Regions from separate parts of the Bacillus sp. 3255 genome, predicted to be linked through region 3. Evidence: predicted binding sites of a transcription regulator. Region 3 holds the regulator's gene; each other region holds the start of a gene.
The links. The regulator LexA, encoded in region 3, represses DNA repair genes until DNA is damaged. The targets are predictions, from matches to a motif close to CGAACATATGTTCG.
Positions count from the first base shown of each region.

Region 1: the regulator LexA is predicted to act here: its motif matches at 3,702-3,715, upstream of J2X61_RS10285 (YhjD family protein).
Region 2: the regulator LexA is predicted to act here: its motif matches at 5,263-5,276, upstream of J2X61_RS03235 (DNA polymerase IV).
Region 4: the regulator LexA is predicted to act here: its motif matches at 4,419-4,432, upstream of J2X61_RS12640 (YhjD family protein).

Region 1 covers NZ_JAVDUS010000005.1:328,997-336,550, reverse strand. Annotated here, with positions in the region: gene J2X61_RS10305 (metallophosphoesterase) at 1-683, opposite strand, end outside; gene J2X61_RS10300 (SOS response-associated peptidase) at 715-1,395, opposite strand; gene J2X61_RS10295 (YhjD family protein) at 1,553-2,050, opposite strand; gene J2X61_RS10290 (DNA polymerase IV) at 2,047-3,315, opposite strand; gene J2X61_RS10285 (YhjD family protein) at 3,312-3,683, opposite strand; gene J2X61_RS10280 (stage VI sporulation protein F) at 3,831-4,127, opposite strand; gene J2X61_RS10275 (DUF1294 domain-containing protein) at 4,188-4,454, opposite strand; gene recG (ATP-dependent DNA helicase RecG) at 4,488-6,533, opposite strand; gene J2X61_RS10265 (DegV family protein) at 6,537-7,394, opposite strand; gene J2X61_RS10260 (DAK2 domain-containing protein) at 7,439-7,554, opposite strand, start outside.
Region 2 covers NZ_JAVDUS010000002.1:156,135-163,688, forward strand. Annotated here, with positions in the region: gene J2X61_RS03215 (FecR family protein) at 1-1,034, opposite strand, end outside; gene J2X61_RS03220 (adenylate/guanylate cyclase domain-containing protein) at 1,061-2,908, opposite strand; gene J2X61_RS03225 (ferredoxin) at 3,072-3,305, opposite strand; gene mobB (molybdopterin-guanine dinucleotide biosynthesis protein B) at 3,372-3,878, opposite strand; gene J2X61_RS03235 (DNA polymerase IV) at 3,888-5,189, opposite strand; gene cimA (citramalate synthase) at 5,403-7,022, shown strand; gene J2X61_RS03245 (TlpA family protein disulfide reductase) at 7,078-7,554, opposite strand, start outside.
Region 3 covers NZ_JAVDUS010000013.1:99,829-107,382, forward strand. Annotated here, with positions in the region: gene J2X61_RS19940 (MerR family transcriptional regulator) at 1-333, shown strand, start outside; gene glnA (type I glutamate--ammonia ligase) at 373-1,713, shown strand; gene J2X61_RS19950 (aminopeptidase) at 1,806-3,044, shown strand; gene J2X61_RS19955 (hypothetical protein) at 3,045-3,503, opposite strand; gene lexA (transcriptional repressor LexA) at 3,915-4,532, opposite strand; gene J2X61_RS19965 (LysM peptidoglycan-binding domain-containing protein) at 4,807-5,088, shown strand; gene J2X61_RS19970 (DUF896 domain-containing protein) at 5,229-5,411, shown strand; gene J2X61_RS19975 (HAD family hydrolase) at 5,455-6,246, shown strand; gene J2X61_RS19980 (1,2-dihydroxy-3-keto-5-methylthiopentene dioxygenase) at 6,323-6,862, opposite strand; gene metH (methionine synthase) at 7,082-7,554, shown strand, end outside.
Region 4 covers NZ_JAVDUS010000007.1:77,714-85,267, forward strand. Annotated here, with positions in the region: gene J2X61_RS12605 (D-sedoheptulose-7-phosphate isomerase) at 1-44, opposite strand, end outside; gene J2X61_RS12610 (hypothetical protein) at 340-741, shown strand; gene J2X61_RS12615 (hypothetical protein) at 815-1,189, shown strand; gene J2X61_RS12620 (TetR/AcrR family transcriptional regulator) at 1,444-2,037, opposite strand; gene J2X61_RS12625 (SDR family oxidoreductase) at 2,226-3,083, shown strand; gene J2X61_RS12630 (hypothetical protein) at 3,342-3,764, shown strand; gene J2X61_RS12635 (hypothetical protein) at 4,044-4,190, opposite strand; gene J2X61_RS12640 (YhjD family protein) at 4,490-4,849, shown strand; gene J2X61_RS12645 (DNA polymerase IV) at 4,856-6,127, shown strand; gene J2X61_RS12650 (YolD-like family protein) at 6,124-6,492, shown strand; gene J2X61_RS12655 (sulfatase family protein) at 6,759-7,554, opposite strand, start outside.

The DNA.
Region 1 (7,554 bases), on a different contig from region 3:
TTGCCGAGTACGGCATAAATGCCAAGCGGAGCTTGAAGCTCCCGCATGGTCGTACCCATATCATAACGGATAAACGGCCTAATATCATCATCAATGACATCCCCAGGCAGAAGAATTAAATCGGGCTTTAAGCTGTTCACATGCTTTACTAATTTGCGCAGATGGCGGTTGCCGACTATGGAACCCAAGTGGATGTCCGATGCAACGGCGACACGCAGTTGGTTCCAGTCTCCCGCTTGTTTGGGAACGGTAATCTCATACTTCCTCAGGATAGGACTCCGTGCATTGTAAGAACCTCGCAGCATGAGAAGTACCATAATTGCTATGGCCAACCATCCCAGGAACGGAATGTAGGTCTGAGATGACACGCCTGCCAGATGGAGCACTCCTGCCGCCAGGTCAGTTAATGGCAGCAGCAAAAAACCGAACTGCATAATGGCGAACCAATAGGAACCGATTATTTTCAATACTCTGGATGCGGCCGCCGGCAGCGCTTTGGAGCCTGCCCATGCCAGCAAATACGATAAGGCAACGACCCAGAAAACAGGCCAATACCATCCGGCATGAAAGAAATGACCGAGTTGATTCGACAGAAAAACTTGACCGTGCCAGCCAATGTAACCGTTGAGGCCGAGTACAATGGCCAGTATAAGTGTGATGCTAAGAAGCGCGCGTATGCTCATGTCAATCTCCTATTCTTTGTTACGATTCCGCCTACAGCAGCAGACTTAGCGGCTCGATGCACAATTCATCGTCGTTGCGCACATTGCCTACCCGGCTCGAAACGGGGTAGGCGAACATTTCATCGGAAGAATACGGCTTCAGCAGCGGAAGCAGCGTCTCCGGATTCGTTATGCTGCGGTCGAGCCAAACCGATTCCGCTTCCCTCGGCAAAATAACCGGCATCCGCTCATGAATATCCGCCATCATTTCATTGGCTGCCGTCGTAATCACCGTACATGTCGATATGCGCTTGCCCTCCGGAGAGGTCCATGTATCGTACAACCCCGCCATGCTAAAAACTTCCTTGCTGCGCAGCATGATGCGCATCGGCTGCTTATGCTTGCCTGTTCCTTTCCAATCGTAGAAGGAGTCTGCCGGAATGAGACAGCGCTTGCGCTCAAACGGCTTGCGGAAAGCCGGCTTGTCCGCAATTGTTTCGGCCCGCGCATTCAGCATCTGGTAGCCCAGCTTCTCGTCTTTCGCCCATTCTGGAACAAGCCCCCAGCGCAGCTCGCCCAGCTTGTTCTTCTCTCCGTCATGGACGATAGCCATGACCTGCTGCCCAGGCGCCACGTTGTATTTGGGACTGTATCTCGCTGGATATTTGTAATAAGTATCATACCGCAGCATTAGCTCCTCTAACGTTACGGTTATGGTATAACGTCCGCACATGGCCGCACATCCTCTGCCTGATAGTTCTTTAAGTCCACTTGTAACTCTCTCCTCCATTATGAGAAAAAGTAATACTCCCGTCAATTCGCACAGCCCGATGGAGGTCTCCATCGGGCTGCCGGCTGCAACATCTGTTTGTTCCTGATCCTATTGCGGTCTACGTGACGGGATTGTCTGTCTTTTTGTACACGCTAGCGACTAGTTGATCGATATAGCGGGCCGTTCGCACGCTCATTTCGGCGCGCATGTAATCTTTGGCAATGATCAGCGCGTCTTCGTGTCCGCGACAAATGTACCGGTAGTGAATGGCGCGGTCATTCTTCTCCTCTTCGAATAATTGAATGCTTCTTTGCATCATTTTCGTTTTCGTTTCGCTGAAATCGGCTTGAATTTGGGCTGCGAGCAGGTAAGTGACACGCGAATACAGCTGTCTGAGCGTTTCGGCGGATCGCCCGATCTCATCGGCTTTTCTTTTGATCATCCCGTGCATGAAGGGCAGCAGTACATAATCGCGCATAATGCCAATATCCTCCGCCGTAGGACGATTCGCCGGAGCATGACGGTCGCTGCGCTGGTTTTGCAGCGCTTCGCGGTGCTGGGGCAGCATCATCCTGCTTGATTCCCACAAGCCGTTCTTTTCCAGTTTCTTGCTCATTTATAGTGCCCCCCGATTTTGAGCGCTCTGTTCTGTGCCTGACCGGCTGCTGTGAGCGAGGAGGCGCGGACAATCGCCGAATTCCCGAATCGGTCCTTGATGCTGTCCGTTACCTTCTCAAGCGCCCGCGCCTTAATCTGATCCTCAAAAAGCGTAAGCTGATACGTATCGTCGTTGACGAACTGACTTAGCATCACACCGGCGCGGCGGACAGGCATCGTGTCCCAGAATTTGTAGAAAAGCTTCTTGACGGCTTGAAATACGGTGCCGGTATGATTCGTCGGATCCGGCATCTTCATCTGCCGCGAGAAGCCTGTCGGGGCGTCAAACGGGCTGCACATGCAGCTGACGGTAACGATCGACGCCATGTATCCCTTGCGCCGGCAGTCCCGGCAAACTTCCTCGGTTAGCTCGAGAAGGATCGTATCTACCTCGGAAGACTCCGCGTAGTCCCTCGGCAGCGTCATCATATGACCGATGGACTTCGGAGGCGTATCGAACGTGCCGGGCGTGACCGGACTATCGTCCAAGCCGTTCGCCGTACGCCACATCACCTCGGCATGTATATCCGACTGTTTGCCGAAGCGCGCGCGGAACTTATCCTTGAGCACCGGAAGCGGCGTTCTTGCCACATCGCCGATCGTGTACATGCCCAGTCTGGCGAAATGTGCGGTCATTCGCGAACCGACGCCGAACATTTTGCTTACAGGCTGCTCCCACATGTTCGCTTCTACGGCCGGAGGGCGCAGCGTATATATGCCGGTAGCGTTTTTCTTGGCCCAGATGTCGGTGGCGATTTTGGCCAGTATTTTATTGGAGCTGATGCCGATGCGTACCTTCACGCCCGTTTGCTGCAGCACCTTGCGCTGAATGGTTTGGGCTATCGTATCCGGATCTCCGAATATAGGCAGGCTAGCCGTAACGTCAAGAAATTGCTCATCGATACTGAAAACTTCGACGAGATCGGTAAATTCTTCGTATATTTTGGTAATCATAAGTGAAACGTCAATATAATGCTGCATCCGCGGACGCATCACAACCAGATCCGGGCACTTCTTCAGCGCCTCACCCAGCCGTTCGGCCGTGGAAACTCCATACGATTTGGCAATGGGACAAGCAGCTAGAATGATGCCAGATCTCATGGCAGGGTCGCCTGCGACCGCCACCGGCTTATCCCTACAACCCGGATGATCGGCCTTCTCTACGCTTGCGTAGAAGCTCTGACAGTCCGCCAGGAGTATCGTTCGCTCCTTTCCTTTGCTCACCGTAATCCCCCCCGCATATTCATCAGCATAGTCATCAGTTCGGCCTTGACCAAGCTGCGCAGCATCGTGAAATGATGGATATAGCCTCGGACTTTATACTCAACGTTAATACCTAATGCATTCGTTTCGGTATGAATCACTTTAATATCCCTTTTCTTCATCATGCTCTTGATGTGTTGTAATTGAGGGTAAATGGCGTTCTCCACCTCTCTGAGGTAAAAAAGAATATGATTATACACAATTTTGTCCTTATAAACCTTGAGCTCCTCCATATCTCTTGCCAGCATATCGAGCAAAATGGGCAGCAGCGTGTATTCCTTGATGATTTGAACATCCTCTTCTGTCTCGACTCTTGCATGAGCACTCATATTTGTCACCACCATATGCGAACATATATTCGTGTTATTTATTATATACCGAACATGTATTCGTTATGCAAGCAATTTTTTCTGGAAATAAAAAACACCACCTAACCGGGTTGTTTAACCCTGCTAGCGGTGCTTTGGGAGACTGGCTTATCGAAACATGGACCATAGTTTGATCAAATGAAAGGTATTGGAAGGATCGATTTTTTGGGATAGAATGAATTCCAAAATTTGATTCGTTTGACTTCCGGTCAGCTTCTCGCCGAAAATTCCGGCTGCCAGCCCGATAAGGCGCGTTACTTTGGCGCGATTTTGCAAATCAGCCTTCGTCACGCCCTGCAGCAGCATTTTGATGCGCTCCTTGACCTGCGGATTTTTCAATTTGAACTTAACTCGCTCAACGAGCGCAGGATCGATGCCATAGTACTGATAGTGCTGATAGCTCATGTTCGTACCTCCGATATCCCGTCATGCTTCTATCCTATGAGGGAACGAACACAATCTTGACTACATATAAATGGCGATGAGAATGACGCAAATGCAATTCAGCGCGACAAGCAGCGGCATGCCGATCACAAAGGACGTGTGCTTCGTCTTATGCCGCCATACCCGCATGCCGAGCCATCCGCCGATTCCGCCGCCCAGTGCGGCAAACAGAAACAAACGCTTCTCAGGCACTCTGCGGCCGCCTTTCTTGGCTTGCCCCTTGTCGTGCCCCATTTCGATGAAGGTGACGATGTTCATCAGCAATAAATAAATTAAAAAATATGTCAAATGAGACCACCTCGTTTCCAAGGATACACGCTGCTAATCCAACACTTCGCTATCAAAAATATGGGCGCTCTGCAAAAAGGTCCGCAGCGGCATGAAAGAAGCGCCGGTCCAGAACGAAGAGTCGCCCACGAGCTCGGCGGCATCGTCGCGGGCCTCCTCCATGACCTCGAAGTCCGCCATCATATCGGCGATGCGAAACTCCGGGAGCCCGCTCTGCTTCGTGCCGAAGAAGTCCCCCGGCCCGCGCAGCTCCAGATCGCGCCGGGCGATTTCGAAGCCGTCGACCGTGTCGGTCATCGCCTTCATGCGCTCCTTGCCGACCTCGGTCTTCGGGTCGGCGATCAGCACGCAGAAGGACTGATGCTCGCCGCGCCCGACGCGTCCGCGCAGCTGGTGCAGCTGCGACAGCCCGAAGCGGTCGGCGTCGTAGATGACCATCAGCGTGGCGTTCGGCACGTCCACGCCAACCTCGATGACCGTGGTCGATACGAGCGTATCCACGTTCCCTTCTTTGAAGGCGAGCATGACCGCTTCCTTCTCCTGCGCGCTCATCCTTCCGTGCAGCAGGCCGATCCGCATCTGCGGAAAATGCTGCTGCAGCTGAATGTGGACGTCGATGGCATTCTGCACGTCCAGCTTGTCCGACTCTTCGATGAGCGGACAGATGACGTACGCCTGCCGCCCTGCGGCAACCTCGCGCTGGATGAAGCCGAGCACACGCTCCAGCATGGCGTGCTGGACGGCGTACGTCTTGATCGGCTTCCGGCCTTTGGGCAGCTCGCGCAGCGTTGAAACATCCATGTCGCCGAAGGCTGTAATCGCCAGCGTTCGCGGGATCGGCGTCGCCGTCATCGTCAGCACATCGGGGTTCATGCCCTTGCGCCGCAATATGCTGCGCTGGTTCACCCCGAAGCGGTGCTGCTCATCCGTCACGACGAGCCCCAGCTGGCGGAAGAAGACGTCCTCCTGGATGAGGGCATGCGTGCCGACAAGCACGTCAATCAGCCCCATCTGCAAGGACGCGAGCAGGTCCCGCCGCTGGCGGTCCGTCGAGCTGCCGGTCAGCAGCGCAACCTGCAGCCCGTAGGGCTCAAAGAGCTTGTCGAGCGAGCGCTTGTGCTGCTCGGCCAAGATTTCCGTCGGCACCATCAGCGCGCCTTGGTAGCCGGCCTTGACCGTCGCATACAGGCCGATGGCCGCGACGACGGTCTTCCCTGCACCGACGTCTCCCTGCAGCAGCCGGTTCATGCTGTACGGCTCCTGCATATCGTGCAGGATCTCGCCTACGACCTTCTTCTGCGACTCCGTCAGCTGGAAGGGCAGAGCGCGCACGAAGGCGCGTACAGCAGGCAGGTCCACCTGCTGTTTCACCCCGTCCGCGCGGCTGCGCGTCACGGCGCGGTAAGCCTGCAGCTTGAGCTGGAACAAGAACAGCTCCTCGTAAACCATGCGCCTGCGCGCCTGCTTGCCTTCCTCCACGCCGCTCGGCGTGTGGATAATGGCTAGCGCCTTGCTGCGCGGCATAAACCCGTACTTGCCGGTCAGCGAAGCCGGCAGCACTTCACTGATCATGGCGCCGTACTGCGTCAGCGCCTGCTGGATAACCTTACGCATCCACTTCTGCGTAAGGGTGCCTGCAACCGAATAAACCGGCTGGATGGTGCCGGTATTGGAATCCCCTTGTCCGGGGAACTCCGAGTCGGACACGCTCATTTGCCTCCGCTTGGCGTCCCATTTGCCGGTCAATATGATCTCCTGCTGCGGCCGCAAGCGGTCCTTCAAAAAGTGGCGGTTAAACCACACCGCCGTCAGCAGAAAATCGTCGACCATCACCTTGCAGGATAGCCGCGATTTGCCGCTGTAGCGCTGCAGCACCGGCTCCCCGATGATGAAGCCCTTCACCGTAACGCGGTCGCCGTCCTTCACGCTGGCGATATCACGAACGGTATAATCCTCATACCGGAACGGCACATATTCCAGCAAATCCATAACCGTAAAAATGCCCATGGCGTTAAGCTCAAGTGCCTTCTGAGCGCCAACTCCATGGACTTCGCGTACTAAAACTTGATTCAGATCCATCGCTTATACCGTACTGACGAACGCTGCGATGGTGCCAGGTCCGGCGTGTGCGCCGATAACGGGCCCCAGTATAATATAGTCCACCTGCTGCACATTAAATTGCTGCATAATGGCTTCTCGCAGCAGCTCCGCGCCTTCCAAATTGTTTGCATGTGCAATGTGTAGCTGCGGGATGGTCCGATCCGGCACATCCGCCGCCAGCAGCTCCAGAATGCGGGCGATCGCTTTCTTCTGCCCTCGAACCTTATCGACGGCGGCTACCTCCCCTTCTCCATCGATCGAGAGAATAGGCTTGATATTCAGCAGCGATCCGAAGAGTGCCGACGCTTTGCCGATTCTTCCGCCTTTTTGCAGAAATTCGAGTGTATCCACAAGGAAGTATATGTAAAAGTTCTCTCTCATCGTTCGTACGAGCTCGATGATCTCAGCTGCGCTGTGGCCGGCTTTGGCCGCTTTCGCAGCCGCAGCAACCAGCGCACCGATGCCGTAGGACGCCGATCGGGAGTCGTACACATGCACCTTGCCCGCATGCTCCTCCAGCATCGTGGAGGCCAGCAGGGCCGACTGATACGTTCCGCTGAGAGCGGAGGATAAATGAATCGAAATGATTTCGGTATCGGGCTCTTCGAGCAAGCCTTGATACAATTCCAGAAACTCAGCAGGAGACGGCTGCGAGGTTCGGGGGAAGTGCGGCGACGAGGTCAGCTTCCCATAGAAATCTTCGGACCGCATCGTCACCGCATCTAGAAATTGCTCATCGCCAAAATGAATCTTGAGCGGCACCATCTCAATATTCAATTCTTGGCGAAGTGCCGCCGGTATGTCGGCCGTGCTGTCCGTTACAATACGAATGTTTGTCAACAGGGCTCACTCCAATTCCCGTTTAGAATTCACTGCGGGATGATTTATTCGACGGAGAACAGGTACGCATATAATGGCTGTCCGCCCGGATGAAGCTCTACTTCAATCTGGGGATAGATCGCCTGGATGAATGCCTCCAGCTCCTCCGTTTCTTCCTCTT
Region 2 (7,554 bases), on a different contig from region 3:
TCCTGCTTCGCTTTCTCTTTCTCAGGATCGACTCCCGCCGTCTTGTCCAACTCTTTGACTTTACCTAAATCTAACTTCCTGTTATCCAGCGCAATTTTCTTATTCGCTTCATTGATGACTTTATCCATGTCCGATTTATCGATTTTATTTTCTGACAGCGCTTTTTTGGCGATATTGCCGACCAAGTTATCGAAATTTTGCTGCACCTTGTTCAGCTCTTCCAAGCTTTTGATAACAAGGTTCCCATCTTCGGTGACGATGCCTTGGCTTAATTCCTGCTTCTTCTTCTCAATAAATTCATCGTTCTCTTTGTCAATCTCCGCTTTATTCAGGATGAATGCTTTGATGACTTCCGGGGAAGCCTGTGCCACGAAATCCTCCAGATCCAGGAAATCCACTTTCAGCGCAAGATCGTCCGTTTCATCCCGGGAATCCAGCTCAATCTGCTGCGTCGGATACAAATAAGTAATCGTGGTATGCTGTTCGTTGTCAGTGCCAGTCGTTACTGTAGATGCAGATACTTTACCTGCCCCGACCGCCATTTTGATAGCCCCTGTTTTCGGATCGACGGAAACGAAAAACTGCGTTCCACGTACGCCCATTACTGCCGTTGGCGTTTCTACTTCAAATTCATCGTTCGATCCGGCCAGCGATTTGACTTTGACCCACATGGAGCCCGCCCAAACCTTCAGCTTGGACTTTTTGTTTCCATCGGACGAATTGAGATCGGATACGTTGATTTCCGCATTCTCGCCTAGCGTTACATCCGCATCCCCGCTGCTCAAATTCAAAGTAACCGACGAACCGGACCCCGTATACACGGTATCCCCTTGATTCAAGCTCATACTCTCGTAAGCGTCGTACGATTTGGAGCCTCCGCCTTTCTTCACGGTGACATCCCCGGATAACGAAGCAATGACGGCCACCCTCACCGTTTTGGCATCCGCCGGACTTGCGAACAGCCCGGAAATCAAGCTGACGACCAAACACAAGCTTAAGCATAATGAGACAAATGATTTCTTGGAAACTTCCACTCCGAATTCCTCCCCAATTTTCATTCTTACAGATTCCCGATCACTTCGTAGACAGCAACGGGCTTTTCTTTGCCTTTGACCTTAATTTCACCTATCGACTCTATGACGAAAAGATGCTTGACCCTTTCATAGGTTTGCTCGCTAATGAGAATTTGGCCCGGCTTGGCATTGGATTCCAAACGCGCAGACAAATTCACCGTGTCGCCGATAGCGGTATAATCCAAGCGTAAGTCCTCGGATCCGATGTTGCCGACAACAGCAGGTCCGCTGTTAATGCCGAGACCGAATTTCACGCCGATCCCATACTTCTCAATCAGCTTCTGCTCCAAAATGTTCGCCTGGGATTTCATTTCGATCGCAGCCCGAACGGCCATCTCCGGATGGTTCTCATATTCAATCGGAGCGCCGAACATCGCCATCACGCCGTCCCCAATGAATTTGTCGAGCGTTCCGTTAAATTTGAAAATCGCCTTCGTACATACATCCAAATATTCGTTCAACACTTGAATGACCTGCTCGGGCTCAAGCCGCTCAGACATAGGCGTAAACCCGCGGATATCGACGAAAATAAGCGAAATGTCCTTCCGGCTTCCGCCGAGCTTCACATCTTCACCGGATTGCAGCAGTTCATCGACAACGGATTTGGATACGAAGCGTCCGAAAATCCCCGTGACCCGGTTTCTTTCCTTGCGTTCTTCTAAGTAATGACTGACAAGCGACCATATGTAAATTAAAACAAGGGCAAACTGCGGATAAACAAGCGGCGCGAACGTAGAGCCCGCGATATAGAACGTTAACCAAACGCCGCCATACAGCACAAAGATGCCGATGAAAATGAACAGCGCGGTCTTTCCTCTGAATCTCTCAAATAAGAAAATAGCAAGCAGCGAAATAAGCAAAATCAAGCCAATCCCTACAGGCTTACTCGAATCTTGGTAAAACTTGCTCTCCAGCAGCGTTTGAATCATATTGGCATGGATTTCGATTCCGAACATTTTGACCGAAGAAATCGGCGTCGGATATTCATCCTGCATGGCCGTGACGAAAGGCCCTACCAACACGATGCTGCCCTGCAGAGGCAAAGGATTTTTGCTGTTCATCACATCCACGAACGAAAGCATCTCATAACCGGAGGTCGCATCCACCTTCTGCCTGGGCAGTGTGAAAAACTCTGTCGTCACTTGGTTTCTCTCATTGGTTGGCATGACGACATTCCCGCGCTTCCATGCTCCCGTCGTGTCATCTCTCTTGATTCTCTCGTGGTCATCCAGTACTAGATTCGCCAGAGCGACACTGAATGCAGGTATGTAAGTCCCGTTCTCATCCGGCAGTCCAACGGGCAGCTTGCGCGCTTTGCCGTCTTTGTCGACGAACACATTGATATGCGCCATCTGCTGCCGGTCGGTCGTTATTGTCGATGTCGGGTAATCGATTTTGTCAGGCACCAGATCTCCTGCCTGCTGCTGCTTGGAGGGATAGTTAATTTGTATGGGCAAGATGACATTATCGTATTTGGCCATCACATCAGCCAATGCCTTATCGTCTGAGGGGTTTTTGGAAGGTTCGGCCAAGACCACGTCAATGCCGATCGCCGCCGCACCGGATTGTTCCAGCTTCTCGATCAATTGCGCATATATCGAACGGTCCCACGGGAACTTACCGATCGCTTTCAGAGATTTCTCATCAATCTTGACGATTTTGATTCGGTCTTCGGGCTGGCGTTCTTCTACGGACTTCGCCTTGCGCAAAACATCCTGCAGAGGCCCTTCCACAAAATAAAACAAACCGCTCGAGTTGACCGTGTAGAAATATGTCGATAGCAGCATAATCAAAAGTCCTGCCACTACCGTCTTGATCCACTTCTTTTTACCCATATGAACCTCCTTATACCTACTAGATTCATTGTAAGATGGAGGTAGACAAATGGCAATGAATTCTTACATTTATATACAAATTGTAGCAAAAAAAAGCTCAGTTCCCGGTCAGGAACTGAGCTTTTTCGACATTTCGCAGATCGCCTCTACGAATAAGGTATGATTAGTTAAAAGGTGAATCCGCAACTTTGATGGAGTCTGTTGGGCAGCCATCTTGTGCATCCTGCAGATCATCGTACAGATCTTCAGGGATTTCAGTTACCCCTTTGTTGCCGTCTCCATCAAAAATCACTTCCGCCAAGCCTTCATCATCGTAATCATAGATGTCTGGTGCTGTAGCTCCGCAAGCGCCACAAGCGATGCAAGTATCTTTATCAACGAATGTATACTTTGCCATGATTCTACTCCTCCTCGAATTATCCTCATTGTAAAATATAATATAAATGAGGACAAAGTTCAAACCTTAATATTGATCTCCCTCAAAATACCTCTGAATAAAGTCGGCCAGAGCAGAAGCGTCGTTTACATCAAAAATCGGATAAGCCAAACCAGCCATTCCTTCCGCTTCCAGATCGGTGGCAATCGCGATAGGCTCCGGCTCTAGAACATGAACAATTCCTCTCTGCTCTATTGTACGGAAAATCGCGATCTTTGGATGCTTTTCCCTTTTAAAACCTTCAACAAAAACATAATCCAAATGATTCCATGCGCGGACCTGCTCTTGCAGATCGGGCTGCTGCTTCCTTTCGTAGACGTGAACCCCACCCGGGGATAAGGTCACAACCGCATCGGCCCCGGACTCGGCGAAAATAGTTGAATCCGCTCCTGACGCTTCTTTATAATGTCCATGCGCGTCATGTTTCATAACCGCAACCCGTTTGTTGCGCCGCTTCATCTCAACGACGAGCTTAGCGATTAACGTTGTCTTGCCGCTGTTCGAGTACCCCGCAAAGCCGATGCAATGCGCCATAAGCTGCCCTCACTTCTCCTCTTCTTGATGAAGGGGGTTGTTCCTCAAATGGTCCATTTGCAAGGAAGTCCCTCTTGCCCTGTGATTGCGGATGAGTGCGGAAGGATCGTCACTCACCATCCCGGCGGTCAGAATCGCATTCTCGCCGAATTTATCCCGGAGTTCATCCATGATCTTATTCAAGTTCTCGCGTTTGGGCTGTTTCTCGTAGTCAAATAAATCGAGCTGAACGAACGTCTCTTCCTTGCTCGTCAGATTTTGCAGGGTAATGCCCAGCAGCCTTACCGGGTTCCCCTCTTCCCACTGATGATCGTACAGTTGACACGAGGTTTTATAAATATCGTCCATGTGCTCCGTAGGTGTAGGAAGCGTTACGGATCTCGTAATCGTTCGCATCTCCGGATCCCGGATCGTGATTTGAATCGTAGAGGCCATCAATTCCTGCTTGCGCAGTCTTCTGGCCACCTGATCGGCAAGATTCAGAAATACGCGGTGAACGTCTTTTCTTTCTATATAATCCCGCGGCAGCGTAGTTGTGTGTCCGATCGACTTGCTCTGTTCTTGTTCCGGATTGACGGGAGCATGATCGATACCGTTCGCAGCCCGCTTCAGATGAGGACCTAGTACGCCGAAATGCTTCGATAATAAAGCCTCGTCGCCGGCCGCCAGCTGACCTAGCGTATGAATCCCGAGCCTCGTAAGCTTAACCGCCGTTTTCTTCCCGATACCAAATAAATAATTGCACGGTTTATCCCATAACATCCCCGGCACATCCCGCAAGCGCAGGACCGAAATGCCGTTAGGCTTTTTCATATCGGAGCCCATCTTGGCCAGCAGCTTATTAGGCGCAATGCCGATGGAGCAGGGCAGCTGGAGCTCTTTCATAATTCTTTGTTGTATTGCATTCGCAATATCCACAGGCGTACCGAACTGCTTGGATCCTGTAATATCGACGAAGCATTCATCGATCGACATGGATTCGACCATCGGCGAATAGCTGTAGGCAATTTGCATGAACCGCCGGGAGAAGCTGCGATACAGCTCGAAATCCGGGCGGATGAGGATCAAATCGGGGCATATTTTCAGCGCCTGCCTGACCTGCATGCCTGTCTTGATCCCAAGCGCGCGCGCCACATAAGATGAAGTCACGATAATGCCTTTGCGCAGCTCGACGCTGCCTGCGACCGCAATGGGCTTTCCTTTATACGTTTCCGGCTCCACAGCTTCATGTACCGAGCAGTAGAAGGCGTTCATATCGATATGCAAAATGACTCTCCCCGACTTGGGATAATGATGCTCCACCGTCACCATTTCACATTCCCCTCCTAGAACCAAAAACAAGTGTGAAAGCCATTTTCAGCATACAAAAAAATAAAGATTCAAGCAAACGCATTTTTGCGATATGATGACTTTATCCGTTGTATTATGGTATAATCGTAAATTATACATTAGCGCTTTAAAGCAAGCATATTCACCCGTACACAAGCAACTAAGTCACTTTGCTAGCTTTTGAAGGAGGAAGCCATGTCAACATCAGTCAAAATCTTCGATACTACATTAAGGGACGGAACTCAGGGAGAAGGCATCAGCCTATCGGTTGAGGATAAAATCAAAATCGCCCGCAAGCTCGACGAGCTCGGGGTTCATTATATTGAAGGCGGATGGCCGGGCAGCAACAGCAAAGATATCGAATTCTTTGAGCGTGTCCGCGACATGAAGTTCAACAACGCAAAGATTACGGCTTTCGGAAGTACAAGACGCAAGGATTCCGTCGCTTCGGAAGACATCAATTTGAATAGACTTGTGGAATCGGGCGTTCAAGTCGCGACGATTTTCGGGAAGTCGTGGGATTTCCACGTACATACCGCGATCCAGACGACACTCGAAGAGAATTTGGCGATGATTTACGACTCCGTGCACTATTTGAAAAGCTGCGGACTTGAAGTCATTTATGATGCGGAGCATTTCTTCGACGGTTACAAAAATAATCCGGACTACGCGCTGCAAACGATCACCAAAGCACAGGATGCGGGAGCGGATTGGATTGTGCTGTGCGACACGAACGGCGGCTCGCTTCCCGGCGAAGTAACCGCGATCGTGACAGCCGTCAAGCAGCATGTGAAGACGCCTGTAGGCATCCATGCGCATAATGATTGCGAATTAGGTGTCGCCAACTCTCTGGCTGCGGTGCAAGCAGGTGCCGGACAAGTTCAGGGTACGATTAACGGATACGGCGAGCGCTGCGGCAACGCGAATTTGAGCTCCATCATCCCGAATCTGCAATTGAAGCTCGGCTATCACGTCATCACGGAGGAACAATTGGCGACCCTAACGCCGGTTTCCCGTTATATCAGCGAGATCGCCAACATGCATATGCCGAACAATCAGCCTTATGTCGGCAACGCGGCATTCGCGCACAAAGGCGGCATTCACGTCTCTGCGATCCTCAAGGATGCCAGCACTTATGAGCATACCAAGCCGGAGCTGGTCGGCAACAAACAGCGCGTCCTCGTCTCCGAATTGGCCGGACAAAGCAACGTGCTGGTGAAAGCGCAAGAGCTGAATCTCGACTTCAACAAAGAGCACCAGAAGACCAAAGAAGTCATCGAGAAAATCAAGGATCTCGAGCACCAAGGCTACCAATTCGAAGGCGCGGATGCGACGCTGGAGCTGCTGCTTCGCGAAGCTTTCGAAGGACTCGAAGAGATTTTCACCCTGGAATCGTTCAAAATGCTGGTAGAGAAATCGGCGAACCAATCCGTCGTTTCGGAAGCAATCGTCAAAGTGAAAGTGCACGGAGAGACGATCTATACCGCGGCGGAAGGCAACGGCCCCGTCAACGCTTTGGACAATGCGCTGCGCAAAGCACTGATTCAGTACTATCCGGACATCAAGAACATTCACTTGTCCGATTATAAGGTTCGCGTCCTCGACGAGAAAGACGCCACCGCAGGCAAGGTCCGCGTCTTGATGGAGACGACGGATTTCAATTCAACCTGGAACACGCTCGGCGTATCCAGCAACATCATCGAAGCAAGCTGGTACGCACTGGTGGACAGCTTGCGCTACGCCCTCATTGGCAGACAGCGCGTCGAGCCGGCGAACAAAGACCAGAACGAGCGCCTCGGTCTCGTCAACCACTAATAAGCCAAAAGCTGCAAATCAGCCCGTTCTCGGGCCGATCTGCAGCTTTTCTTGTTTATCCCTTGATAAGCCCGGCAATCTTTTTATCCAATTCTTTGGGCGATACGACGTGGATAACTTCGCGAACGACTCCGTTCCGATCAATCAGGAAGCTCGTCGGAATCGCCAAGACACGATAGGCATCCGCATTCGTACCTTGTTTGTCAAGCAGCACCGGGAAAGGGTATTTATAAGTGTCCACGAACTTCTTAATATTCTCCATTTTATCTCCAGGCGTTACGTTCACCGCATAAAGATCGAATTGCCCCTGATATTTGTTATACACATTCACCAGATCCGGCGCTTCTTCCTCGCACGGACCGCACCAGGAAGCCCAGAAATTCACGAGCAGCGGCTTCTCTCGGGGACCGCCGATCGAGTATGTCTTACCGTCAAGTCCTGTCAACGTGAAGGATGGCGCCAAATAATTCACCTGGGGCGCCTGTTCGGTAGGCATAAGAGTTTGCTTATTCTCGCGCTGGGCGTTTTGATA
Region 3 (7,554 bases):
CAGATTCGATATTATGAGCAGCATGAGCTCATTATTCCAGCCAGAACAGGCGGCAATCAACGACTCTATTCCTTTAACGATGTAGAACGGCTACTTGAGATTAAAGATCTGATTGAAAAAGGTGTGAATATCGCTGGGATCAAGCAAGTGCTCATCCCGGTCGATAAAGATTCGGAAGATGCTACGATTTTGAACGAGCATACGGAAGTTAAACGTAAAGAGTTAACCGATTCCCAACTGCACAAAATGCTTAAGCAGCAGTTGATCGGCGGGGGAAAACGTCCGGATCAAGTTTCATTGATTCAAGGTCAGCTCTCCCGGTTTTATAAATAACGTTTCGTAAGCGCTTGTAACAATGAGAGGAGAATGAACTTGACTTACAACAACAATCCTACCAAAGAAGACATTTTACGCATTGCCAAAGAAGAGAACGTCCGGTTCATTCGCTTGCAGTTTACGGATTTGATGGGCAGCATTAAGAACGTTGAGATTCCTTTCAGCCAATTGGAGAAAGCGCTTGACAACAAAATGATGTTCGACGGTTCTTCGATCGAAGGCTATGTGCGCATTGAAGAGTCGGATATGTATCTGTATCCGGATTTGAATACATGGGTCATTTTCCCGTGGGTGACGGAAGGCAAAGTTGCCCGTTTGATCTGTGACATTTACTTGCCGGATGGCCGTCCGTTCCCTGGGGATCCCCGTCAAATTTTGAAAAATGCGCTGAAGCAAGCGGAAGAAATGGGTTACACGGCCATGAACGTCGGGCCTGAGCCGGAGTTCTTCCTGTTCAAAACCGACGAGAAAGGCAACCCGACGACGGAGTTGAACGACCAAGGCGGTTATTTCGACTTGGCGCCGATGGACCTCGGCGAAAACTGCCGCCGCGACATCGTCTTAACTTTGGAAGAAATGGGCTTCGAAATCGAAGCTTCCCATCACGAAGTGGCGCCTGGCCAGCATGAGATCGATTTCAAATATGCCGATGCGATCCAAGCGGCTGACCAGATCCAGACGTTCAAGCTCGTTGTCAAAACCGTAGCCCGACAGCACGGCCTGCACGCATCCTTCATGCCTAAACCATTGTTCGGCATGAACGGCTCCGGTATGCACTGCCACCAATCGCTGTTCAAAGGCGATGTCAACGCGTTCTATGACGAGAGCGACAAGTTAGGTTTAAGTAACGTAGCGAGACATTATATGGCAGGTGTACTGCGCCATGCGCGTTCTTTCGCGGCGATTACGAACCCTACCGTTAACTCATACAAGCGTCTTGTCCCAGGCTACGAAGCTCCTTGCTATGTAGCATGGTCGGCGAGCAACCGTTCTCCGATGATTCGGATCCCGGCTTCCCGCGGTCTGAGCACGCGCGTTGAAGTGCGCAATCCGGATCCGGCTGCTAATCCGTACCTCGCGCTGGCAGTCATGCTGGCCGCAGGTCTGGACGGCATTAAGAACAAAATGCAGCTCCCTCCTCCAACCGACCGCAACATCTATGTGATGACGGAAGAAGAGAGAGAAAGCCAAGGCATTCCAAGCTTGCCGCTGAACTTGAAGCAAGCGTTGGACGAACTGATTCGCGATGAAGTGATCTGCGACACCCTCGGCGAGCATGCTCTGGCTCATTTCTACGAATTGAAAGAGATCGAATGGGATATGTATAGAACGCAAGTTCATCAGTGGGAAAGAGATCAATATCTGTCCCTGTACTAGAACGAAGCGTAACAATTAGATAGATCAGCCCGTCAGTTACATGCTTGGCATGGACTGATGGGCTTTTTCATGCGAAGGAGCGGGAACGACGAATGGACAACTTTATGAAAAACTTAGAAAAATATGCCGAACTGGTTGTGAGAATCGGCGTTAATTTGAACAAAGGTCAAGACCTCATGATCGAATCGCCGATCGAGTGTCTGGAGTTGACGAGAATGATCGTCAAGAAGGCTTATGAAGCAGGTGCGAATTACGTTCAAGTGAACTGGCAGGATGATGTTGTGACCCGCAGCCGGTTGGCGTATGCCCACGACGATGCGCTTGATTATTATCCGAAGTGGCATACGGACATGCTGGAGCGCTTTGTCGAGAACGGCGGGGCTTTGCTGAATATCAAAGTGCCTGATCCTGATCTCTACGCGGGCCTTGATGCCGGCGTCATCTCCAGAGCTTCCAAAGCGGCGGCGACAGCGCGGTCCAAATATCAGCAGTATGTAAGAACGAGTACGTTCAGTTGGTGTTTGATCAAAGCCCCGACAACCGCCTGGGCCTCGAAAGTTTATGCGGATCTTCCGGAGGATCAGCGGGTGGAAGCGATGTGGGATGCGGTATTCCGCTTCAATCGCGTGTATGAAGATGATCCGGTTGCGGCATGGCGGACGCATATCGAGCAGTTGAAGCGCGTTCGGAAGGTGCTGAACGAGAAGCAGTATGCCGCGCTGCAATACCGCGCTGCGGGGACGGATCTGCGCGTCGAGCTGCCGGCGGATCATATCTGGCTGGGCGGCGATAAGGCGAACGCCAGCGGCATCCGGTTCGTTGCGAACATGCCGACGGAGGAAGTGTTCACGATGCCTAAGCGGACAGGCGTTCATGGGAAGGTTGCCAGCACGATGCCGCTTAATATCAACGGGGCGCTTGTCGATAAGTTCTCGTTCACCTTCGAGAACGGGAAAGTGGTGGATTACCAAGCCGAAGTCGGGTACGAGCACTTGGCAAGGCTGCTGGAGATGGACGAAGGGGCCCGTTATTTGGGGGAAGTCGCGCTTGTTCCCTACGATTCTCCGATCTCTAATGTGAAGCGGATCTTTTATAATACGGGAATTGACGAGAATGCCTCCTGCCACCTTGCCTTGGGCAGCTGCTATCCGATCAATATGAAAGACGGCGCCTCGCTGTCGAACGAAGAGCTGAAAGCCAGGGGAGGGAACACCAGCTTGATCCATGTGGACTTCATGGTTGGAACTTCCGACCTCGAGATCGACGGAGAGCTGCCGGACGGCCGCGTGGAGCCTATTTTCCGTGCGGGCAACTGGGCGCTTGCGTTTTAATTATTTGCTTTCAAAAAGCGTTCGTATGCTGTTCGTTAATTGTTCATTGTAGAGATAATAATGGCCGCCTGTGCTGTTCGGGGTGAAGCTGAATTTCACCTGTTTGTTCTCCAGCAGCGACACCGCGTATAGAAAGCCTGCACGGTCTTCTTGATTCGGATCCGGCTGGAATACCGTATCTCGTACTTGGTTGATCCATTGCTGCACGTTCGCCGGGTCGGTGAATGATTTCAATTCGCCGGTGGATCCGCTGCGGATTTCGATGGCATCTACCTTGGTCAGATCGCCCGGGTACAGCTCTTGGAGCGTCTTGGCGGTTAAGGGGGGAGCGGGATCGGCAGGATCGGCGGAGCCGCAGCTGGACAGCAGCAGGATGGTGAGCGCTAGGAGCAGCATGGTTGGGATTCTAGGAAGAATTCTGAAAGGGATACTGAAAGGGATACTGAAACGGATTCTCATGGGCGTGACCTCCGGGATCGGGTTATCATTCATTAAACGAACAGAAGCATGAAAATGTTCCCAATAAAAAGCGCTGAACGACTGGTTATTTAGTCGTTTTGGCGCTTTTTTGTTGGATCTTTAGCATAGCACACGCCCGAGCGGGTTAACTGGAATTTCTCCCGTTATTTAAGGGGAAAGAGGCTCCCGCCGCCAGTTAACTGGAAAATTTCCTGTTATTTCCACGGCATTTCCTGCAATCGACCTCGAATCGCTTTTTTTAGCGGGAGAAATTCCAGCTATTCACTCAGGAAGCCGAAACCAGGTTGAAATAACTGGAGCTTTTCCAGCTACCGGCCGGCAGGGCAAGGATGCCGGCTTCCAAGCAATTCCAAATAAAAAAGCCGCCTATTCAAGCCAGGCGGCTTTCTCTTACATATCTCTGAAAAGTCCGATAACGCGTCCGAGGATCGTGACGTTCTTCAATAGAATCGGCTTCAATGCGGAGTTCTCCGGCTGCAGACGAATATGGTCCTTCTCCTTATAGAAGCGTTTCACCGTCGCTTCGTCATCTTCCGTCATGGCTACGACGATGTCGCCGTTATTTGCCGTCTGCTGCTGCTTGACGATGACATAGTCGCCGTTATGAATGCCAGCTTCGATCATACTGTCCCCCATAACGCTGAGCATAAACACATTGTTGTCGCCGACCATGCTGACTGGCAGTGGGAAGTAGTCTTCGATGTTCTCCGTGGCCGTAATCGGCACCCCAGCAGTAACTTTACCTACGAGCGGTACGCGCGCAACGGATACGGCGAAATGCGTTTCTGCGCCGTCTAACCCGAGAATCTCGATAGCTCTAGGCTTCGTCGGATCCCGGCGGATCAAACCTTTCTTCTCAAGGCGCTCCAAATGGCCGTGAACCGTAGAACTGGAGGCTAGTCCGACAGCCTCGCCGATTTCGCGTACGGAAGGCGGGTAGCCCTTATCTTTCACTTCGTTCTTAATGTATTCCAAAATAGCTTGCTGACGCTGCGAAATCTTACTCAATAGTTATCACTCCAATACTGGGAATCATTACCCAAAGTATAACATAGAACCCGAGTTCGTACAAACATAAGTTCGAGAAAATCCGTTGACACAAACAAGTGTTCGTGTTATTCTAATACCAGAACAAATGTTTGGGAGATGATGAATCATGTATATGGCTTACACACAAAACAATCAATCACGCACACCTCATAGATCCGCTTCAGTGTCCGAAGTAATCACAACGATCAAACAACGTCACACGAAAGCAATGCTCCGCTTAGTAATTATTGTAATGATACTAGGCACTGTGTTCTCATTTGGTGCTATGGTACAAGCTTATGCGGCTTCCACGACAGCACCGACAGCACCGACAGCAAGCGTACCCGTTCACACGGTCTCCAAGGCGGAGGTGCACCAGAGGATCGTTATTCAAGCTGGAGATACGCTCTGGGCTATCGCGGAAGCGAATAAGCACAGCAATGAGAACGTACGTTCCTACATAGATAAGATTAAATCATTAAACCATCTTGCAACAAGTTCTTTGAATGAAGGGCAAGTGCTGTTGCTCCCCTAGCTCTCGGGCATAAACTGAATAGAGTAAGGACTGAAAGAGGCTTGGACATGATCCGATGGCTCTTTTTGTCGTTTTCTTGACAATCCCGTAGAGGGATGGCAAAGTAATAGTCATATTGACATTTGGACTGGAGGATCACTATGAGCGACAGTATGGAGAAAAACATCGAGCGCATCAATGAGCTAGCACGCAAAGCGAAAACCGTCGGCTTGACGGACGCAGAAATCGATGAACGCAATGAGCTCAGAAGAATTTATATCGAGGCTTTCCGAGGCAATCTTAAAGTTCAGCTTGATTCTATCAAGTTCACGGACGAAGAGTAATTGCTCGTTCACATAGAGACAACATTCAAAGGGGAAATGAATGATGACGTTGAAGGCTGTACTTTTTGATTTGGATGACACGCTGTTATGGGACGACCGTAGTGTGCAGGAAGCGTTCGATGCGACTTGCGAGGAAGCTGCGCGGCATGTGGCCGTTAACCCGGCGGAGCTGGAAGCTGCCGTTCGCAAAGAAGCCCGGGCCTTGTATGAATCTTATGAGACGTTCCCGTTTACGAAAATGATTGGCATTAATCCGTTCGAGGGACTATGGGCGAATTTCACGCAAGGCGAGAATGAGAATTTCCGCAAGCTGCAGCAATTAGCACCTGGCTACCGCACGGAGTCGTGGACCCGCGGGCTGCGCGCGCTTGGCATTGAAGACCGCGAGCTGGGGTACAAGCTTGGGGAGCTTTTCCCGGCAGAACGCCGCAAGCGGCCGCTCGTCTATGAGGAAACGTTCCGCGTTCTCGATGCGTTGAAAGGGAAGTACCAACTGCTCTTGTTAACGAACGGATCTCCCGATTTGCAGAAGGAAAAGCTGGCAGGCGTACCTGACATTTCCGGCTATTTTGACCACATTGTCATCTCCGGCGAGTTCGGGGTTGGGAAACCGGATGTATCCATTTTCCATCATGCATTAGGGTTGCTGGGGATCCAACCTGAAGAAGGCATCATGATCGGCGATAAACTGACAACCGATATTCTTGGTTCGGGCAGCGTCGGCATGAGGAACATTTGGATCAATCATCATGGCTTGCAAAGCGGAGATGAGATTGTCCCTGCGTTCGAGGTTTCCAGGCTGCAAGATATTTTGCCGATTATCGCGAACGTCTAGTCCGGCAAACAGAACAAAGCCCAACGGCGATTGGACCGAATGTCCAGTGCTGTTGGGCTTTGCTCTTATCATGTAATTAAGCTTTGATAAAGGACGGGTCATCCACGTTGTAAGCGACCCAGCCGTCTTTCTCAATGAACAGGCGGACAGCTACGATTTGGCGGTTATCCATCAAGGTGAAGAAATGGTTTGTGTTCTCAGGAACGGAGATCACATCGCCAGGCTCCAGCTCAACGTCGAAATAGCCGATTTCCTCGGATTTGATGATGAAGATACCTTTACCGGATACGATTGCACGGATCTCATCTTCCGTGTGCGTATGGACTTGTTCGAATTTCTTAAGCAAATCTTCAATGTTAGGCGTCGCATCGGACAGGGAAATGACATCCCAAATCTCGTAGCCGCGTCTTGCCGCCAAATCGCGGATTTCCGGCTCATAAGCCGAGATGATTTGCGCTTTCTCTTCGTCGCTCAGGACGAATTTCTCGCGAAGCGCCTCAGGAAGCTTATTTGTATCCCAATGTTCGTACACGACATTTTGACTATCCAGGAACGCTTTGACCTGCTCTTCGCCTACAATGCGTTCATCCGTATTGCGGATTCTAATCTGTGCCACACTACATCCCTCTTTCTAAAGTAAATATACTTGTATTATAGTGGAAATGATGCGCCCTGTCGATGGAAGAACATAAGATTATCCGATCAATCCTATAGGTATTAATGATAATTCAAATTCTTTTCATAGTTGCTGGATTCTGTTACACTAAATCTTAACATAATTTGTCGATTTTTTATTTGCTATCGTTATGAGGATAGTTTGAAAGGGAGTCATTGCATGTCTAAACCACCGATTCAAGAGCAGCTAAAGAAAAAGATCATGATCCTCGACGGCGCCATGGGTACGATGATTCAGCAGGAAAATTTAACCGCGGAAGACTTCGGCAGTGACGATTTGGATGGCTGTAATGAGATTCTTTGCGTTACACGCCCCGATGTGATTCGTAAAATTCACGAAGCTTACTTTGCCGCAGGCGCGGATATGATAGAAACGAACACATTCGGTTCGACGAGTGTCGTGCTTGCCGAGTATGATCTGCAGGACCGTCACCGCGAGCTTAATCTGGCGGCAGCCAAGTTGGCAATTGAGGCTGCTAACAAATATTCGACACCGGAGTGGCCGCGTTATGTCGTAGGCGCGATGGGTCCGACGACCAAGACATTGTCCGTCACCGGAGGGGTTACGTTCGCAGAGCTTGAGGAAAGCTATTACCAGCAAGCCCTTGCCCTAACCGAAGCCGGGGTCGATGC
Region 4 (7,554 bases), on a different contig from region 3:
AAGTCCGGGTAGCGAGTCGTTGTCATTTTCAGTACTTCGTTCATTTAAATACCTCCATGTGATGACTTGCATCCATCTCCGTCAAAATATTAAAGATCTCTTTACTTTCTATTATAAAGCCGACCTGTTTGCATACGAATAAACAAAAGTGTCAATCACATATAGGATAATGCCAAGGTCATCCGCGATGAATGATAGCCAATTTTGAGGAATGGTGACAACGCGAACTGGAAACAGAATAGGATGTGGAGACTGGAACAACTACAACGGGCCGGATAGTTACAAATAAAGGAAAAATTTCTATTGCAGAGAATAACTTTATAATATGGGGGTACTCGCATGTGGATATCAAATGAAGTAAAGCGTGGGTTTCCACCTGATTTTAAAGTAAGGTATAGATTTTTTACGAAAGAAGAAGGAGGTAGGAAAATACTTCCTAGACAAGGATATAGAAGTGATTTTGCTTTAGAAGGGGATTTTTTAGAGACAGGGATTGAGTTGAGAGTCATCCACCCTGAGTTCGAAGATGAGAACGGAGAAATAATTATTAATGAGACATGTTCAGTTTTAGAATCGGGGACCGCTAGAATGTGGATAATGTTTCCTAAAGCACGAGAGGAAAGACATATTCATGATATTAAAGTAGGACTTAAAGGATATTTCATGGAGGGACCAAACCGTGTTGCTGAAGCCGAGATTATAGAAATTATCGGTCTATTTACAAACCCTAGAACTGAATAGAGATAGCTTTAAAGTTCTGATAACGGAAACGATAGTTTGACTTCAAAATACGCAAAAAGGAGAGTGAAATTTTATGTGCAGATATGCGATATATGGGCCATACAAAGGCATTTTTGCATGTTTTAATTGTAGAAAGGTATTTAAACAAGTATCTGATCTTGAACTTAGTGGCACGGAGATTGGAAATAGACAATATAAATGTCCCCAATGCAGCGATATCATGAACGATATGGGGCATGATTTCAAGGCACCAAAACAAGATGATAAAAAGCAATGGGCAAAGGTAGAACTGTTATATAAAAGTGGCTTTGCTTACCATTCTTGCGGATGCAATGGGCCAGGTTATCGGCCAGCAAAATTATCTGAAGTGGAAGAGTTCGTAAACAGAAATAAAATATTTAAGTCAGCTGGTGAGGCTTTACTACAAAAATTATCGGTTAAAAATTAATGCCATGGCCAGCCTTTGTTATTTTTGAGTAACTATGTAACATCCAGAAGTAGTTTAATCAAAACTGGACTCATTTGCTGAACTAACGGGGTACGTTAGTTAACCCAGACAGGGAGCAGATCGCCGCGCCGGCAGTTGTTCCCTGTTTTCGTTACTACAACTTTTCGGTATTTTTCAGAGATGGTTGAGAAGGAAGCAATTGAACAGGTTTGACTCCGTAGATAGCAGGAGATTGCGGCCATTCACGTTCAAGCTCATCCGGTTCCTTGCTCCCAAAAAGCGCCTAAATTAACCGTTATAACTTCAATAACCTCTTCCACCATTGACTCCAGCGTACGAGTTTGAATCTCCCTGCTCCACTGCAGGGCCGACCCGAATATGCCCCAACTGACCACAAGAGCCGTAGCTTCCCGCTTTTCTTGCAGGCCGTTCTGTTTAGGCCCCGATTTTAGCCATTGGAGCAGGAGACGATACAATTCCTTTTGCATGGCGTTCTCCAGCAGCGGCTCAAATTGCTTGTCTCCCGGCGTGAGGTACTGTCGAAATCGGACTAGAAATTGAAAGACGCTCTGAACAAGGATATACAAATTATCCGGACTGAAGGCTGCATCGTCCGGCAGTCTTTTTTGGAGAATAAGTTGAAACTTCTCTGTCATCCAATAAGCGAGAAAAGCGAATTTGTCTTCATAATGGGCATAGAAGGTTGCGCGGTTGACGGCCGCTCGATTCGCAATGTCGTGAACAGAAATGGAATAGATGTTTCTCTTTTCGTCAAGCAGATCGTTAAAGGCTTGAATAAACAACTGGCGGGTTCTCTTTACACGGGGGTCGCTAGGATTTACCGGCATGCTATACCACTCTTTCTTCGGATCTCAAAAACAAACAAAACGGCGATAGTGTTGGGAACGCAACGAAACCGGCCTTTTGCTGATTGTTGACTGGGCTCCAACCCTTTATCTTTTACTTATGCGATATATGGTTACACAAATCCGTATAGTTAGCAAATTTTTTTGTAGAGAAGAAGGGTGAGAGTAACATGCTGATCGTTACTGGAGCGAATGGGAGGTTAGGCAGGGGCGTGGTCGAGCAGCTGCTGAAACGCCTCCCGGCTGAGCAGATTGGTGTCAGTATTCGGGATGTGAGCCAGGCGCAAGATTTAAAAGAGCGCGGCGTACGTGTTCGTCATGGCGATTTCATTGAGGCGGAGAGCTTGCTGAATGCTTTTGAAGGCGCGTCACAAGTTCTCCTTGTTTCAACCGGTATTTTGGGAGATGCGGGGATCCGTCAGCACCAAACCGCAATTGAAACAGCAATGAAATCCGGCGCCGGACGGGTTCTGTACACGAGTCATATGGGCTCTTCTTCGACGTCGTATTTTCCGCCTATGGTTCACCATGGAGCGACAGAAGATTTGCTTAAAGAGTCGGGTATGCGCCACACGTCTCTTCGCAACGGTTTTTACGCCTCTTCATTAGTTGGATTACTAGGCGATGCCGTCAAAACGGGCGAGTTGATTGTTCCCGAGGACGGTCCGATTGCCTGGACAACGCATTCGGATTTGGCTGAAGCTACTGCAGTGATCTTAACCGAGAAGAACTGGGATGGTCCATCTCCGAATCTAACGGCCTCTGAAGCGATTGATATGGAGGGGGTTGCGGCAATGGTATCGGATATCATCGGCCGGCCTATTTATCGTAAGGTCGTAACGGACGAAGCGTATCGGGCGCATCTGACTGCACAAGGTTTTCCGGAAGCGCGCATTGCAATCACCTTGGGTTTATTCCGTGCCAGCCGTAACGGGGACTTTGCGCAAACGAGTAACGCCTTAGCTGACCTGATCAGGCGACCTCCGTTGACGTTAAAAGACTTTTTAAAAGTGTCTTTACCTCTATAGACGTGCTGTGAAACTGTTTCCGGTTTATCCGTGCAACGAAAGGGCCATCCCTCTAGGGTGGCCCTAAAATGCCGTTACAGAAGTACTATAGATGAAAAGTGAGATCATTACGCAAACGGGGAACTATAGTTCAACCAAAACAGGGAGCAGACCACCGCGGTACTGCTAGCTGCCTTATTGATAAGTTTGGTGCAGGATAGTTACCGTTAAAGGGTGAATAATTCTAACTGTAAGTTCACGATTCCAGGGGGGAGCATTATGCAAAGTAGATTAGAACAAGACATTATTACAACGGCAGAAAGTTTCGCAACTAATTTTTCTGATAAAGGAAATTTTGATTATAGTGTGCAAAGTTTACGAAAACTTGACGACATTTTAGAAGAGTTAGGCGAGTATCAAATAGATGATGATACTCTAGATTCTGTTTCTTCAATGGCTGGAAGTTACATATTTGAAGTGGCAAGAAGGAATTATGGCGGACAGTACATTTGGGTACAAGAGAGAGAGCAGCCTGTGTTGGTTACTGGAGAGCCTGAATATTCAATTTCTATATTTGCATTCGATAAAGTTAGAGGCAGAATTCGGAATGGTAAAGAAGATGATATACCATATTATTTCGATGGCTATATCGAGGCAGTTGAAAAAGGTAAGAATACAGGGTACAGAGCTACAATAGTTTAAAGTAACTCTTCATCGGATCTTACGTCTAAAGGTTAAAATGATTAAGTGAAGGTTGATGCCTATAAAGTCAGTAGTAACTAACGAGAGAATAAGTGTTTAATAAGTAATAGGCAGCCAGGAACATTGGTTTTGTTCCTGGATACCTTGTTACTATTTTACAATTGGAATGTTAGCATAAATGTGATTTACCAATTTAAGATGTTATTTTGACCGCAATATACAGGAAAGCGACAAGGTGTTTATCTTTAGACACAATAGAATAACCGTCGCCTTATTAGGTTACGGTTCATCGATATATTCTTCTTCATTCGGCATGCTGCTCAAAAGGTTATCGTCTGTTCTTTTCTGATCTTTCTCGGTGTCGCAGTTAACAATACACTTCATAATTTCTTCGGAATTGTCTTGAATGTTCGTGTACTCAACCATGGATGTCCCCCCTTTCATCGAAATATATTTTCCAATAACAAGGAAATTATTCGAGTCGTGATTTGGATGCTTTCATTGACCGAGGAAAGATAGCGCAACAAACAGGGAGCAGACTGCCGCTGGTATGTTCCCTGTTTTCATACAATAGGTTTATTATGTTTTGGCGTATTCCCCACTGGCTCCATTTCACGGTGGGGATTTTTCTATTTATAAAAATCACTTGCATAGCGAATACGTGTTCGGTATATAATATAAAACACAAACACACGTTCCTATTTCGAGGTGATTAAATGAGTGTCATGACAAATGTTGAGACTGACGAGGATGTTCAATTAATCAAAGAATTTACATTGTTCCCCATTTTGCTTGATATGATAGCAAGGGATTCTGAAGAGCTCAAGATTCACAAAGGTAAAATTATTTACGGTCATATTCTGTTTTATTTGAAAGAGGTTGAGAACGTAATTTATCCTGAGATTCAAAATATTAAAAGTTCGATGAAGAAACGTGACATTAAAGTGTTGAACACATCAACGACGGCATTAGGAATTCATGTTGAATATAAAGTTCGCGGATACGTTCACCATTTTACAATGTTAAGAAGCTTGATCAAGGCTGAACTGATGACCACCTTAATGAGAATGCGGAGGTCGTTGTAAATGGTAATGAGAGAAAAAAGTGATCGTACGATCTACCTCTCGGATTGCCAATCTTTTTACGCAAGCGTCGAAAAGGCTTCTCATCCAGGCTTAGATCATCTCCCGGTTGTCGTGGCTGGGGATCCGGCTAGAAGATCAGGTATTATTTTGGCTGCCTGCCCAATTGCCAAGAGCTTTGGAATTAGCACAGCGCAGCGGCTTGGAGAAGCGCTTCAGTTATGTCCCAACGTGATTGTCATGCGGCCGCACATGCAACGCTATATTGATGTATCTCTTGCAATTACGGATATTTACAAAGAGTACACGGATCTTGTGGAAGTATTTTCGATTGATGAACAGTTTTTGGACGTGACAGGCTCGCTGAATCATTTTCGGTGTACGCCAGAAGAACTGGCAGTCATGATTCAAAAGAAGGTCGCAGCGTCAATGAATGTACGCATTCGTGTTGGCATCGGCCCTACGAAAATCCTTGCTAAACAAGCAACGGATAATTTCGCGAAGAAAAACCCGAGGGGTATTTTTACGCTTGGTAAAGAAGATGTAGAACGTGTCTTATGGCCTTTAAGTGTAGATAAAATGTATGGAGTTGGGTCGCGGATGACCAGACATTTTGTGGCTCTTGGCATGACAACGATCGGCCATGTCGCTCAAACACCGCTGCACTTGCTTAAACAGAAGTTTCGTTCGCGCTTTGGTAAACAATCGGACATTCAAGCAGAGGTTATGTGGCGTACAGCAAATGGTCTGGATGACAGTCCAGTCACTCCTGGAACGTTTAACGTAGCCCCTAAATCAATCGGTCACGGAATGACCTTGCCGCGGGATTACACAACGGCAGAAGAAGTTGATATTGTGCTTTTAGAATTAACGGAAGAAGTTTGCCGCGATGCGCGAGCGAAGGGATATACGAGTGGAACCGTTCATGTATTCTGCATGTGCTCACCCTACGATGCGCCTACAGGCTTTAGTCAACAACGAAAAATGCCCTTTACAACGAACAATACGTTAAAAGTTTTCAAGTCCGTTCGGGAGATTTTTCATCGTAACTGGAATGGGCATCCGGTTCGAAAGGTTGGTGTAACGCTAGGAACACTTGAGGACGAGGAAGTTACACAGCTGGATCTTTTTGAGGATTTAACTAAGCTAAGGAAACTGGATGGCGTTCTGGATGGGATTAAAGACCGTTTTGGCAATACGGCAATTATACGCGCTTCGAGTTTGATGAAAGCCGGTCTAGCCGCAGATCGAGCCGGCAAAATAGGAGGTCACTACAAATGAGTAAGAAGTTAGAGCTTAACGGACTTTGGGAGTCCAGTCGGATGATGCTTCCTCAACATAAAGAGGCGGCGATCAGGAAGCGAAAAGAGGCTCAGCGCTTATCACAACCAATACGTGACGAGCAGGAGATACAGAACATATCAGCGGTTCTAAGTCTTTCTCAGATGTATAAGAAACCAGTTACGTTAACTTTATATGGGGAGTTTAAGAACCGCTCTATCGTCGGAATTGTCGGTCGCAGTAAGCATGGCGAATTTCGGTTGGATTTACTCGAACCGCAGGATGGGCCTGAGGGTTGGGAATGGGTGGCATACAGAGATGTTTTGAGGGCTGAATTAAATCAAGCTTGGATAGAAGATGAATGAAATGTAAGGCCGACCTTCATGAATCAGTCACGGTAGATTACGCACGACCTGGCGATTGCGCAGCAGGCGAAGCGGGTTGCATATTTTCGGGATGGGAGGCTGAGCGAGGTAGGGTAGTGTGGGCCGGGACTCCGTTGGGGTTCCGGTTTTGTTGTTTAGCGAAAATCAATAAATTGATTTTATGTTAACCTACGAACGGCAGCATTCCTATTATGAGGGTGGATGCCCCAAAGTCTTTTTTGAGTTCAGGACACCCCCATAATCATTCATCCTATACCAATTCCCGAAAACTTCGAATATCGCGCAATAAATTCTTCATACACACCTTCCGGCAGTTTCAACAGATCTCCTGTTACCTTCATGTGTTCCTGTAGATGGCCTAGCAGCATTAGTACCCGTTCTTGTTGCGAGGGTAGAAATGCAAGATTGTTTCGTTCCTGTGGATCTCCGGCCACATCATATAACTCAAGGTAGATTTCATCCTTAAACATGTCTACGATCAGCTTGTGGTCGCCTTCAATCACACAGCGTTGAAAATTCCCTCGCGCGCCGTTGCCGTCGAATTGGATAAAGATGCGTTCGCGGTAGGCAGCCTGCCCCTGAAGAAGCGGCAGTAAGGAAACGCCAGCGACGCCATTGGGTACCGTTATCCCTGCATACTCGCAGATCGTCGGTATAAGATCTACCGCGCTCACGAGTTCATCCACATCGTGCGGTTCCGTCTGCGACACTGCCGGGAATTTCAACATCAACGGCGTACGCACGGACTCTTCGTACATGCACATTTTTTGCCATAAGGAGTGGGAACCAAGCATTTCCCCATGATCGCTGGTAAAAATAAGCAAGGTATCGTCATAAATGCCCTGCGTCTTCAGCTCCTCAACGATACGGCCGACGCAATCGTCCAGCAGCCGGACAAGCCCGGCGTACACGGTCCAGACCCGGTGCCAATCCTCACGTGTATACCGGGTGCCGACAGCACCGGTTAAATTGTAAAGCTGCAACGGCGATTGACCCGGTGCCCATTCCCCAACATTCTCGGGCAGCGGGAGATCATCCTGC